2 regions of the Anaerobacillus sp. 1_MG-2023 genome follow, and region 1 is predicted to be linked to the other one. Evidence: riboswitches for the same ligand, from Rfam matches in the RefSeq annotation. Region 1 holds a riboswitch; the other holds the start of a gene.
The links. Region 1 has a riboswitch for lysine ahead of Q4550_RS09290 (aspartate kinase). Riboswitches for the same ligand answer to the same signal wherever they lie in the genome.
Positions count from the first base shown of each region.

Region 2: linked by a shared signal. The riboswitch ahead of Q4550_RS20135 (Na+/H+ antiporter NhaC family protein) and the one ahead of Q4550_RS09290 (aspartate kinase) in region 1 are both predicted to bind lysine.

Region 1 is NZ_JAUORD010000004.1:146,488-152,559, reverse strand. It holds gene uvrC (excinuclease ABC subunit UvrC) at 1-1,485, shown strand, start outside; lysine riboswitch at 1,565-1,753, shown strand; gene Q4550_RS09290 (aspartate kinase) at 1,998-3,233, shown strand; gene Q4550_RS09285 (YslB family protein) at 3,264-3,707, opposite strand; gene Q4550_RS09280 (succinate dehydrogenase cytochrome b558 subunit) at 4,015-4,623, shown strand; gene sdhA (succinate dehydrogenase flavoprotein subunit) at 4,698-6,072, shown strand, end outside.
Region 2 is NZ_JAUORD010000015.1:76,740-82,811, forward strand. It holds gene Q4550_RS20115 (sulfite exporter TauE/SafE family protein) at 1-724, shown strand, start outside; gene Q4550_RS20120 (bifunctional metallophosphatase/5'-nucleotidase) at 740-2,128, shown strand; gene Q4550_RS20125 (YunC family protein) at 2,222-2,515, shown strand; gene yunB (sporulation protein YunB) at 2,653-3,423, shown strand; lysine riboswitch at 3,582-3,762, shown strand; gene Q4550_RS20135 (Na+/H+ antiporter NhaC family protein) at 3,913-5,490, shown strand; gene Q4550_RS20140 (sodium-dependent transporter) at 5,724-6,072, shown strand, end outside.

The DNA of each region.
Region 1 (6,072 bases):
CCTTATATAAAAATAACGGCAGAAGAACAGCCCCGCTTAATTACGACACGTAAAATAAAAAAAGATAAAGGTAAGTATTTTGGACCATATCCGAATGCTTATGCAGCTAGTGCAACAAAGAAGCTTTTGGACAGACTATATCCTTTACGTAAATGTCGTAAAATGCCTGATCGCGTCTGTCTTTATTATCATATAGGCCAGTGTCTGGCTCCATGTGTCAACGACGTGTCTAAAGAGCAAAATAAAGAGATGATTGACGGGATTACGCGTTTTCTAAACGGAGGTCACCAGGAAGTTAAAGAAGACATAGAAAGAAAGATGACCACAGCATCTGAGAACATGGATTTCGAGCGAGCAAAAGAGTTTCGCGATTTAATGTTTCATATTGATAAAGTTATGGAAGTGCAAAAGATCCAATCTAACGATGGTATTGATCGGGATATTTTCGGTTATAGTTTCGACAAAGGATGGATGTGTGTTCAAGTTTTCTTTGTACGACAAGGGAAGTTAATTGAGAGAGATGTTTCTCTTTTTCCTTTCTATAATGATGCCGAAGAAGATTTTTTAACTTATATCGGTCAGTTCTATCTTCAACAAAATCATCCTAAGCCAAAAGAAGTACTGCTTCCTCAGGAGGTTAATGCTCAGATGGTAGAAGAACTTCTACAAATTCCTGTTCATCAGCCAAAACGAGGCAAGAAAAAAGAGCTTGTGGAGCTTACAATGAAGAACGCGACCATTGCCATTAATGAGAAATTTTCATTAATTGAACGCGACGAGAAAAGAACGATTGATGCTGTTGAAAACTTGGGAGAAAAGCTTAATATAGAAGCTCCACTTAGAATTGAAGCTTTTGATAACTCGAACATTCAGGGAACGAACCCTGTATCCGCTATGGTTGTTTTTCTTGATGGAAAGCCAAAGAAAAATGAGTATCGCAAGTACAAAATCAAAACTGTGGAAGGACCAAACGATGTAGGTTCTATGAAAGAGGTTGTGAGAAGAAGATATTCAAGAATGCTTAAGGAAAATGGTCCGCTTCCTGACTTAATTATTATTGACGGCGGAATAGCTCAAATACAGGCGTCACAGGATGTGCTCGAGAATGAGCTTGGTCTAGACATACCGGTTTGTTCGCTGACGAAAGATGAGAAACATAAAACGTCTCATCTTCTTATTGGTGATCCTCCAGAGGCTGTTTATCTACCAAGAAATAGTCAGGAATTCTACCTGTTGCAAAGGATTCAAGATGAAGTACACCGATTTGCGATTACGTTTCATCGACAGCTTCGAGGGAAATCGATGCTTAAGTCAAGTCTTGACGATATTCCCGGTATCGGAGAGAAGAGAAAAAAGAAGCTGCTAAATCATTTTGGATCGATTAAAAAGATGAAAGAAGCGAGCGTTGAAGACTTACACAACGCAGGACTACCAATGAATGTTGCAGAGGAAGTAATCGCTCGATTTGAAAGTCAATCAAACTAATTTGTAAGAACATGTTGCGGCATTCACGTAAGTTCGTTATAATGAGTGAAATTTAATAGTTCCACACTTCGAAAGTTGAAGTGATGGTAGAGGCGCAAAAACCAACAGTAAGCTTACTGAAGAGTGTTAAGACTCAGTGATAGGAGCTGAAAGGGGGATTTGCCGAAGTGGAAAGACGCTTATCCGTCTGAAGCTGGATCTGTATTGAATAAGTGCAGAGCTGTCATCCAATACCTACCCGGGAATTGGATGGAGAACTATCTCACAAAGGGACGTTTTCTTGGATTTGTTATGAAAACAACAGTGAGGTTTTTCTCATTGTTGTTTTTTTATACTTTAATAAACGCTTTACAGGTTTAAAGTATAAAAAAATGAAGGCTATCGCTATTTCAATCTGGTGAGTGGCCGAGTTTTTAATATCCATTTCGACTCTTAGTTAGTGAGTGTTTGTAACGTGCGATATTAACGCACTATGAGGGATAACGAGCTGCATGAAAGAAAGGATGGAGAGAGTGGGACTACGCGTATTGAAATTCGGAGGCACGTCTGTTGGAGATGTTGAGAAAATCAAAAATGTTTCCAAAAGGCTTATGGAAGCTGTAAATAATGGAGATGAGGTTGTTGCGGTTGTTTCAGCGATGGGCAAAACAACGGATGAGCTTTTAGGATTATCAAAAGGGATAACAGCTACACCGTCTGCAAGAGAGCTTGATATGCTTCTAACGACTGGAGAACAAGTGACAACAGCGCTTCTTTCAATGGCATTAAATGAAGAAGGGTACGATGCCATTTCATTGACTGGCTGGCAAGCAGGAATTAAAACAGAGTCGCTACACGGCAATGCAAGAATCCTCGATATTGATGCTTCACGTATGAATCAACACCTTGCTGAGGGAAAAATTGTGATAGTAGCAGGATTCCAGGGGCTAACTGATACGTATGACATCGCAACGCTAGGGCGAGGTGGTTCCGATACAACAGCTGTGGCGATTGCAGCAGCTCTTAAAGCGGATCGTTGTGAGATTTATACAGATGTAGATGGTGTGTATACGACAGATCCTCGATATGTGAAGGGTGCAAGAAAGCTTTCTACGATTTCTTATGATGAAATGCTTGAACTTGCTAACCTTGGGGCTGGTGTCTTACATCCTAGAGCGGTTGAGTTTGCAAAAAACTATAACATCTTGCTTGAGGTCCGCTCGAGCTTTACGAATGAACCTGGAACGCTAATTGAGGAGGTCGTATCAATGGAACAAAATTTGGTGGTTAGAGGTCTGGCTTTTGAAAGTAACGTAACGAAAATAACAATTTCGGGTTTGCCGAATGAGATTACAACACTTCCTTCCTTGTTCTCATCTCTTGCGGCAAATGGTATTAATGTAGATGTGATCATTCAAAGTACAGGAGAGAAAAATACAACGAGTATCTCATTTTCAATTGAAACTGCCTCTCTTGAATTAACTCTTGATGTGCTCCGTCGCATTAAAGTGAAACTTCCCTACGAACATATTTATCACGAATCAGAACTTGCTAAGGTATCGATAGTAGGATCAGGTATGATTTCTAACCCTGGTGTTGCGGCACAAATGTTTGAAGTGCTTGCTGAACACGGGGTAGAAATGAAGATGGTGAGTACATCAGAAATCAAAGTGTCAACGATCGTTCCAGAAGATAAAATGATTTATGCTATTGAGTCGCTACACGATAAATTTCAACTAGATGAAAGAACCCCTGTTAAACAAATGTAATCAAAAAGGAGACCACATGTGGTCTCCTTTTTATTCAATCTGATCTTTTGGGTCCCATTTTACTGTGAATTGAATTTCATTCTTTTTATCAGTTTCATAGGCTTCAGCGATGCAACGAAGCATATTTTGATATTGTTCAGCAAGAAAACCTGCTTCAAGTTGATAACAAGCATTTCGACTAGTACTTCTTCGCTCAGTGATAAGAGCTGACTGAAGATCAAACGTTACTTCATTCTTTTTTTCTTGTGCAATTGATAATTTACCCCATCCAGCACGCTGAAAAAAATCCTCGATCTCTTCTCGAGTGGAGAGCGGGAATTGCCTGGCCATTTCTTTTCCAGTCCAATATAAAACAGCCGGCTGTTCACTTCCAAGAAGTTCAGGAATAAGAACTTCTCTATAAAATTCATATCCAAAAGCAGTTGTTTCTATTTCATGACTATAATCAATCGAGTTTGTGCGCTTCTTAAACATAAATTCCTCCCAGCTTTTCTACAAAATAATTATAACGTTTTATCGACAAATCCTCCATAGAACCATAGATAGAATTTATTTATATAGAAAGCGTATTCAATTGAGATATACTCAGGTGTTGTAAGGGAATTTTGAAAAATCTAAATGTACACGTTTTCTTGACGGTCCTAAATGATGGGAGTACAATGGGTATGTCACAATATAATCGACAGAAAGCGATGATTTCTGTGCATGCAAAGACTTCTTTATTAGAAAAAATGCACTGGCAGATGGTAGCTTAACAACTTAAAAGGGGGACACACAAAACATGGCCGCAAGTCGAGACTTTGTAAGCCGAAAATTGCATTCGCTTCTAGGAGTAATTCCGCTCGGACTTTATGTTACTCAGCATCTTACTGTTAACTATTTTGCAACAAGAGGGCCCGAGGCGTTTAATGACGCAGCTCATTTTATGGAGAGCCTTCCTTACAGGTATTTGCTTGAAATTTTCGTTATTTTCTTACCGCTCTTATTCCATGCGATTTACGGCGTTTATATCGCGTTTCAATCCAAAAACAACGTAAGTCGATATGGCTATTTACGTAACTGGATGTTTTATTTGCAGCGGATTTCTGGCGTTATCGTATTAATATTTGTAACTTGGCACGTCTGGCAAACGAGAATACAGGCTGCGATGGGAGCAGAAGTAAACTTCCAAATGATGGCTGATATCTTGTCTAATCCAGGAATGATGATCTTTTACATCGTTGGTGTACTTGGTACTGTCTTCCACTTCGCAAATGGCTTATGGTCATTCTTTGTAAGCTGGGGCTTCACAGTAACACCAAAATCACAGCGTACGATGACATACGTAACAATGGTCATTTTCGTTGCACTTTCAGTTGTTGGCATGCGCGCATTATTTGCATTTGTTTAAGAAAGTGAACTGTCTTCACCACGTCTGATACATAACTTTCAGACAGAGCCAGCATTTAAGGGGGAACTGTTCTTATGAGTAAAGGTAAATTAGTGATAGTTGGAGGCGGCCTTGCAGGTTTGATGGCTACCATCAAAGCTGCGGAAGCTGGAATGCAAGTAGATCTTCTTTCCATCGTTCCAGTAAAACGTTCTCACTCTGTATGTGCGCAGGGGGGAATTAACGGGGCTGTTAATACAAAAGGAGAAGGAGATTCTCCTTGGGAGCACTTTGATGATACAGTTTATGGAGGCGATTTCCTTGCAAATCAACCTCCAGTAAAAGCAATGTGTGATGCAGCGCCTGGTATCATTCACTTAATGGATCGTATGGGCGTAATGTTTAACAGAACACCAGAAGGTCTACTAGATTTCAGACGCTTTGGTGGAACACAACATCACCGCACTGCTTTTGCCGGTGCAACAACCGGGCAACAGCTTCTATATGCGCTTGATGAGCAAGTTCGTCGCCATGAAGTAGCAGGCCTCGTTACAAAATATGAAGGATGGGAATTTCTCTCCGCTATTTTAGATGAGGAAGGTGTATGCCGAGGAGTTGTGGGTGAAAACTTAACAACTTCTGAAATAAGAAGTTTTGAAGCAGATGCGGTTATTATGGCGACAGGTGGACCTGGTATTATCTTCGGTAAGAGTACAAACTCTGTTATTAATACAGGTTCTGCTGCTGGTGCGCTTTATCAGCAAGGGGCTATTTATTCCAATGGGGAATTTATTCAAATTCATCCAACGGCAATCCCTGGTGATGACAAGCTTCGTCTTATGAGTGAATCTGCACGTGGCGAAGGTGGCCGCGTTTGGACGTATAAAGACGGTAAACCATGGTATTTCCTAGAGGAAAAATACCCAGCATACGGAAACCTTGTACCGCGTGATATTGCTACGAGAGAAATTTTTGATGTATGTGTAAGTCAAAAGCTTGGTATTAATGGTGAGAACATGGTTTACCTTGACCTCTCACATAAAGATTCAAAAGAGCTTGATGTTAAGCTTGGCGGTATTATTGAAATCTACGAGAAATTCATGGGTGACGATCCTCGTAAAGTCCCTATGAAAATTTTCCCTGCTGTACACTATTCAATGGGTGGTTTATGGGTAGATTTTAACCAGCAGACTAATATTCCTGGGCTATTTGCTGCTGGTGAATGTGATTATTCTCAACACGGTGGCAATCGTCTTGGAGCAAACTCGCTATTATCTTCTATTTATGGTGGCATGGTTGCTGGTCCAAATGCGGTTGACTATATTAATGGATTAGAAGCAACGGTTGAGGATCTCTCTTCTTCATTATTTGAAAAGCATCAACAAGAAGAGCAGGCAAAGCAGGACGCAATCATGAAGATGAATGGAACAGAGAATGCTTATCAAATTCATAAAGAGCTTGGCGAATGGA
Region 2 (6,072 bases), on a different contig from region 1:
TCTCATTATCGATCAATATACGAACTGGCTCTCTGATTTAACGCCTCAGAAAATTGTAGGTAGCTCGATCGTTGTCCTCGTCGTGATCGGTCTTTCCTCTACACTTGCTTACATGAAAAAGAAAAGCGTTGATTATAAAAGTGGAGCGCTTTTTTTTCTAGGAAGTGGACCAGGGGCTATTCTAGGGGCGTGGCTAAATAAATTTATTCAGGTTGATTATTTTTCCATTTATTTTGGGGTATTTATGGTGCTTGTTTCCATATTATTAATGGTAAGGAGCCGTTTACGCCCTATGAAACTAAATGGTCAATTTGAACGAACGTATACGGATCCGAATGGGACTGAGATGAATTATAACTTTTCTGCCGTAGCAGCTGTTATTGTTTCATTTATCGTTGGGGTCATTTCAGGTCTATTCGGAATTGGTGGCGGCTCACTTATGGTTCCTGCCATGATTCTACTATTTGGTTTTCCAACATCGGTTGCTGTTGCAACCTCCATGTTTATGATTTTTCTTTCAAGTATAACGGGTACCCTGACGCATTTAGCACTTGGTAACATTCAGTGGTTTTTACTAATCGGTCTCATTCCAGGTGCGTGGATTGGAGCAAAATGCGGTTCATTTATTAATCAGAAACTTTCGGACAAATCAGTGGTTGTTATTTTACGATGGATGTTAATCATTGTAGGTGTCCGATTAATCTGGCAGGGAACGATGGGATAAGAAAGGAAGAGTGTCTTGACTTCTAGAACATTACAATTTTATTATACAAACGATCTTCACAGTCATTTCGCAAATTGGTCAAAAGTCTCTTCATATTTGAAAGAGAAGAAGCGAATGCATGAGCTTCAAGGGACACCTTATCTCCTTCTTGATTTAGGAGATCACTCTGATAAGGTGCATCCAATGACAGAAGGAACTGTCGGGAAAGGTAACGTTCAGTTACTGAATGAGCTGGAATATGATTATGCCACTATCGGTAACAATGAGGGTATTACCTTTTCAAAAAAAGAACTAGAAGAACTTTATTCAGACGCGAAGTTCGAGGTAATTGTTGCCAATCTCTACCACCAAAATGGTACAAGGCCTTCCTGGGCTGTACCTTATAAGATCCATGAGTTAAATGGCATTAAAGTAGGAATTATTGGTGTTACCATCCCTTATGAACAATTCTACTCACTACTTGGATGGCAGATAGATTCTCCTTTCCATTTCTTACAGTCCCTCATTGATGAAGTACGCAGTCAATCAGATGTTGTCGTATTGATGTCTCATATGGGTTTAGGTAATGATGAACAGCTAGCAAGGGAAATGAAGGGGCTTGACGTTATTATTGGAGCCCATACCCATCATGTGCTGAAGCATGGCATCCTTGTAGAAGATACGCTTATTACTCAGTCTGGTAAAAACGGGAATTACGTTGGAGAAGTTTCGATTTGTTTTGATATGGAAACAAAGAAAGTGATTGAGAAGGAAGCATATTCAATAACCGTCCGGAATCGGAAAGAAGACGAGGAAGCGAAGGCGATGATTCAACAACTAAGTATCGATGCACATAAGATGCTTGAAGAGGTCGTATGTCGTCTTGAACAGCCTCTTGAATCTGAATGGTTTCAACGCTCGGTTCTAGCTGATGAGTTAGCTGCCGCTCTTAGAGAGTGGTGTGGAGCGGATATTGGCATGATTAATGCTGGTATGTTGCTTGATGGGTTACCAGAAGGAAATGTATCAAGAGAAGATCTTCATCGCATTTGCCCTCATCCTGTTAATCCTTGCAAAGTGGTGTTAAAAGGAAGTGAGTTACGAGAAATCATCTCTTATTCTATGTCAGATGAAATAGTGAATTTAAGTTTTAAAGGTCTCGGTTTCAGAGGTGAGGTAATGGGGATTATGGCATTTGATGGACTTGAGGTTACCTCTGTCAAAATGGACGACGGCCTCTATCATGTAACAGATGTTTTTCACAACGGAAAGAAGCTTGTTTCTGATGAAGAATATGCCGTTGCGACGGCTGATATGTTCACATTTGGGAAATTCTATCCTCAAATGAAGCATGCTAAAAAGAAATACTTTTTACCTGAAATGCTTCGAGATCTCCTTGCATGGCGTTTAGAAAATAGACATTAAAATTTTCAGCGTTTGATTGTCAAACATGCTCTTTGTCTCATATAGATATAGTGATATTCATTCAGGTCAGGAGGCGGGAATGACGTGATCACTATGTCACCAATCTTGATTGACGGTCATCCTTTTATAGCGGTAAGTATGCAGCTTCCGAAAACGAATTTTCTAGCGGTCATGAATGACAATGGGTATATCATGTGCGGCGCACTCGATGTAGCCTTACTTAATGAAAAGTTAAGCGACCGAAAGATTATCGCAGGAAGAGCTGTTGGTGTACGGTCTATTGAACAACTGCTTGATGCACCGCTCGAATCTGTTACGCTTGAAGCAGAAGCGCGAGGCATTACGATTGGAACTAAGGGTAGAGACGCGATGCTTAAGATGATGTGAAGAAAGCCGTAGCACTTGCTACGGCTTTCTTTTCGATTATGACACATCTAGTAGCTTGATTTTGGCTCTTTCTAGGAAATTGTCCATACTTCTCTTCTCCATGGCATATACATGAAGAAGAGAAGGGAGGGTTCACGTTGTTTCGAACTCGCAGAAAATTCTTTAGAAAGGGACCGCTTCCCTTTCGATATGTTTTTGTCATCTCCTTTATTATTTTTATCTTTACTACGGTTCAAGGATTATGGATTGTTAATAAAGGAATTGAACCAAGCTTAATCAGTATTGCTGAAACAAAAACACGTCAAGTTGCTGCGCAAGCAATAAATGATGCCATTTCAAAGAAGATCGCAGACGGTATTGACGTTGAGAATTTAATTATCGTTCATGGTAATGATTCCGAAAAAGTACCAAGTTATAGCTTTAACTCGCAAGTTTATAATCGATTGATTTCAGAGGCCACAGAACGAGTTCAAACTTATTTAGATTATGTTGAAGCTGGTGATTTAGATAAGCTGGAAACCTTTAAGAATGATATAGATATCGATTACGAAGGTACCGAAAATCAACAAGGAATCGTATACTCTATACCTTTAGGGATGGCTACAAATAATGTTCTTCTCTCAAATTTTGGACCGAGGATTCCAGTGCGGTTTGAAATGATTGGAGATGTGGTTTCTAATATTGATACAAAGGTGAAAGAAACGGGAATTAACAACACGTATCTTGAGGTGTATATCAATATTAAAGTTGAGATGAACGTAATTATCCCTTTCTCTACAAAGAATACTGAGGTGTCGAACTCCGTAAAAATCGGGGATCTATTTATTCAGGGAGACGTTCCTTATTATTATAATGGTGATAATGGAAATGGTGGGAATCCATCGATCGTTTTGCCAAAGCCCGATTAAGACAAGGAACCCCATTATTCATCGTCATTGTTAAATGTCGATAGATAAGAAAATAGTTCCTTTCTAATAGAAATATCTCTGGAACAATCTACAATTGCACAAACAACGAAAGTAAGGTATACTTTAAAACTGAACTTAATATTGTTCCTTATCTTATACGATGAGGTAGAGGAGCAGATCCTCATGAGTACGTGTTGGGAGAATGACACCAATGATCAGCATCGAAAGGGAGATCTGCCGAAGCATAAATAACGGTCACATTATTTATGTTGGGGCGACATTGAAGAAGTGTCGAACTGTCATTATGAGTCTAACTTGTAATGGAGAACTACTGATCGGGGTGGACACTTAACATTGACTCGGTGAAGCGAGCAATGATAGGACCAATCCTATCATTGCTCGCTTTTTTGCATACAAACACGACAAGAAGGTTGAGGGATAGGCGTCCATTCCGGTTATGATGACCAATCATTTATTAGGAGGATATTCATGGAGAATTCAGTTCTATCCATTATTCCACCACTCGTAGCTTTGCTAATGGTAGTGGTGACTAGAAAAGTGCTTCCTTCTCTAGGAGTAGGCATTATTCTTGGTGCGCTAATGATCAACAATTGGAGTGTACCAAATTCATTAGAAGAAATTTATACAATCGTAAAAGGGATCTTCATTGATTCCGAGAGCGGTGGTTTAAATACTTGGAACATGTACATTATTTTCTTCCTACTTTTATTAGGTATGATGACGGCCTTTATTTCGATCTCAGGTGGAAGTCGCGCATTTGGCGAGTGGGCCATGAAACGCGTGAAAACAAGAGTAGGCGCCCAGATTGTCACAGCGGTATTTGGTATTATTATTTTTATTGATGATTACTTTAATTCGCTCGCAGTTGGAAACGTTAGTAGACCGATTACGGACAGGCACAATGTTTCAAGGGCAAAGCTTGCCTATATCATTGATTCAACTGCAGCACCAATGTGTATTATTTCCCCTATTTCAAGCTGGGGGGCTTATATCATCGCGTTAATTGGTGGTGTATTAGCAACGCATAGCATTACAGGTGTTGGCGCGTTAGAAGCTTTTATCAGAATGATTCCAATGAATTTGTATGCTCTCTTCGCACTGGCGATGGTGTTCTTTGTTAGTTATTTTGACATTAATCTTAAGGCGATGAGAGTACATGAAGACCGTGCACAGAAAACAGGAGAAGTGCTTGATCCGAATCAAGGTGCCGTACCTGGTCAAACATCTGGACTACCTGAAAGTGAGAAGGGGAAAGTAGCTGATCTTGCATGGCCCATTATTATGCTAATTACTGGTACTGTTACGTTTATGATCATTACAGGAATCCAGGCTGTTAGCGGAACGGATACAGCCGTGACAGCTTTGTCTGTCTTTGAAAATACAGACGTTGCTGCTTCTCTCCTTTATGGTGGAATTATTGGACTTATAACTTCTCTCCTCTTCTTCTTTCCAAAAAGAATGGGTGGAGCGGTTCTTGGAAAAGGAATTTGGGAAGGCATTAAATCAATGCTTCCAGCCGTATACATTCTTTTCTTTGCATGGACATTGATTGAAATTATCGGCTCGCTAGGAACTGGTAAGTATCTTGCAGGACTTGTTAATGACCATATTGTGATTGGCTTCTTACCAGCTATTTTGTTCCTACTTGCAGGTGTTATGGCGTTTGCAACGGGAACTTCGTGGGGAACATTTGGCATTATGCTTCCGATCGCAGGAGAGATTGCCGCTGCTACGGATCCTACCTACATGCTTCCTGTACTTGCCGCTGTTCTTGCAGGAGCTGTATTTGGAGATCACTGCTCACCAATTTCGGATACAACGATTCTTTCTTCCACAGGCGCAGGTAGTCACCATATCGATCATGTGATGACCCAGTTGCCTTATGCATTGCTCGTTGCAGGTATTTCTATACTAGGATATTTGGTTCTTGGCTTTACTGGTAGTTCCATTCTTGGTCTTGTGGCAACAGCGATTCTATTCGGATTATTAATTTTCATGCTAAAAGGAAAATATGCCAACAGACCAGTTGAAATGGCAAATCATTAATCAAACAGGAGGATATTCCTCCTGTTTTTTTATGTATTTTCACAAAAAAGGAGAGATTTATATAGAAAATTGAACGATTCATACGAAAAATGTAAAAAGATTGTTTTGACAAGGACATACGTACTAGATATACTATAAACAAAATAATCTGAATTTACTTAAAAGTCTTAACCTTTTTCTGGAAGGGGGCTTATGGTGAAAAAGGTTAACATTTGTCTAAGGGGGTAATTTATTTGGAAAATCGTGCGCAATGGGGGACAAGGGCTGGTTTTATTTTAGCCGCAGTTGGTTCAGCAATAGGTCTAGGGAACATTTGGAGATTTCCGGCCGTAGCCTATGACAACGGTGGTGGGGCATTTTTTATTCCTTATTTATTTGCATTATTAACAGCCGGAATTCCAATTCTTATTCTTGAATTTACATTGGGTCATAAATTCCGTGGGTCCGCACCACTTTCATTCTTTAGAATGAATAAGAAAATGGAATGGCTAGGGTGGTGGGGCGTTATCGTTGCATTCGTCATCTCCACATACTACGCGGTAATTATTGCGTGGGCCATCTCTTATAGCTATTTTGCATTTA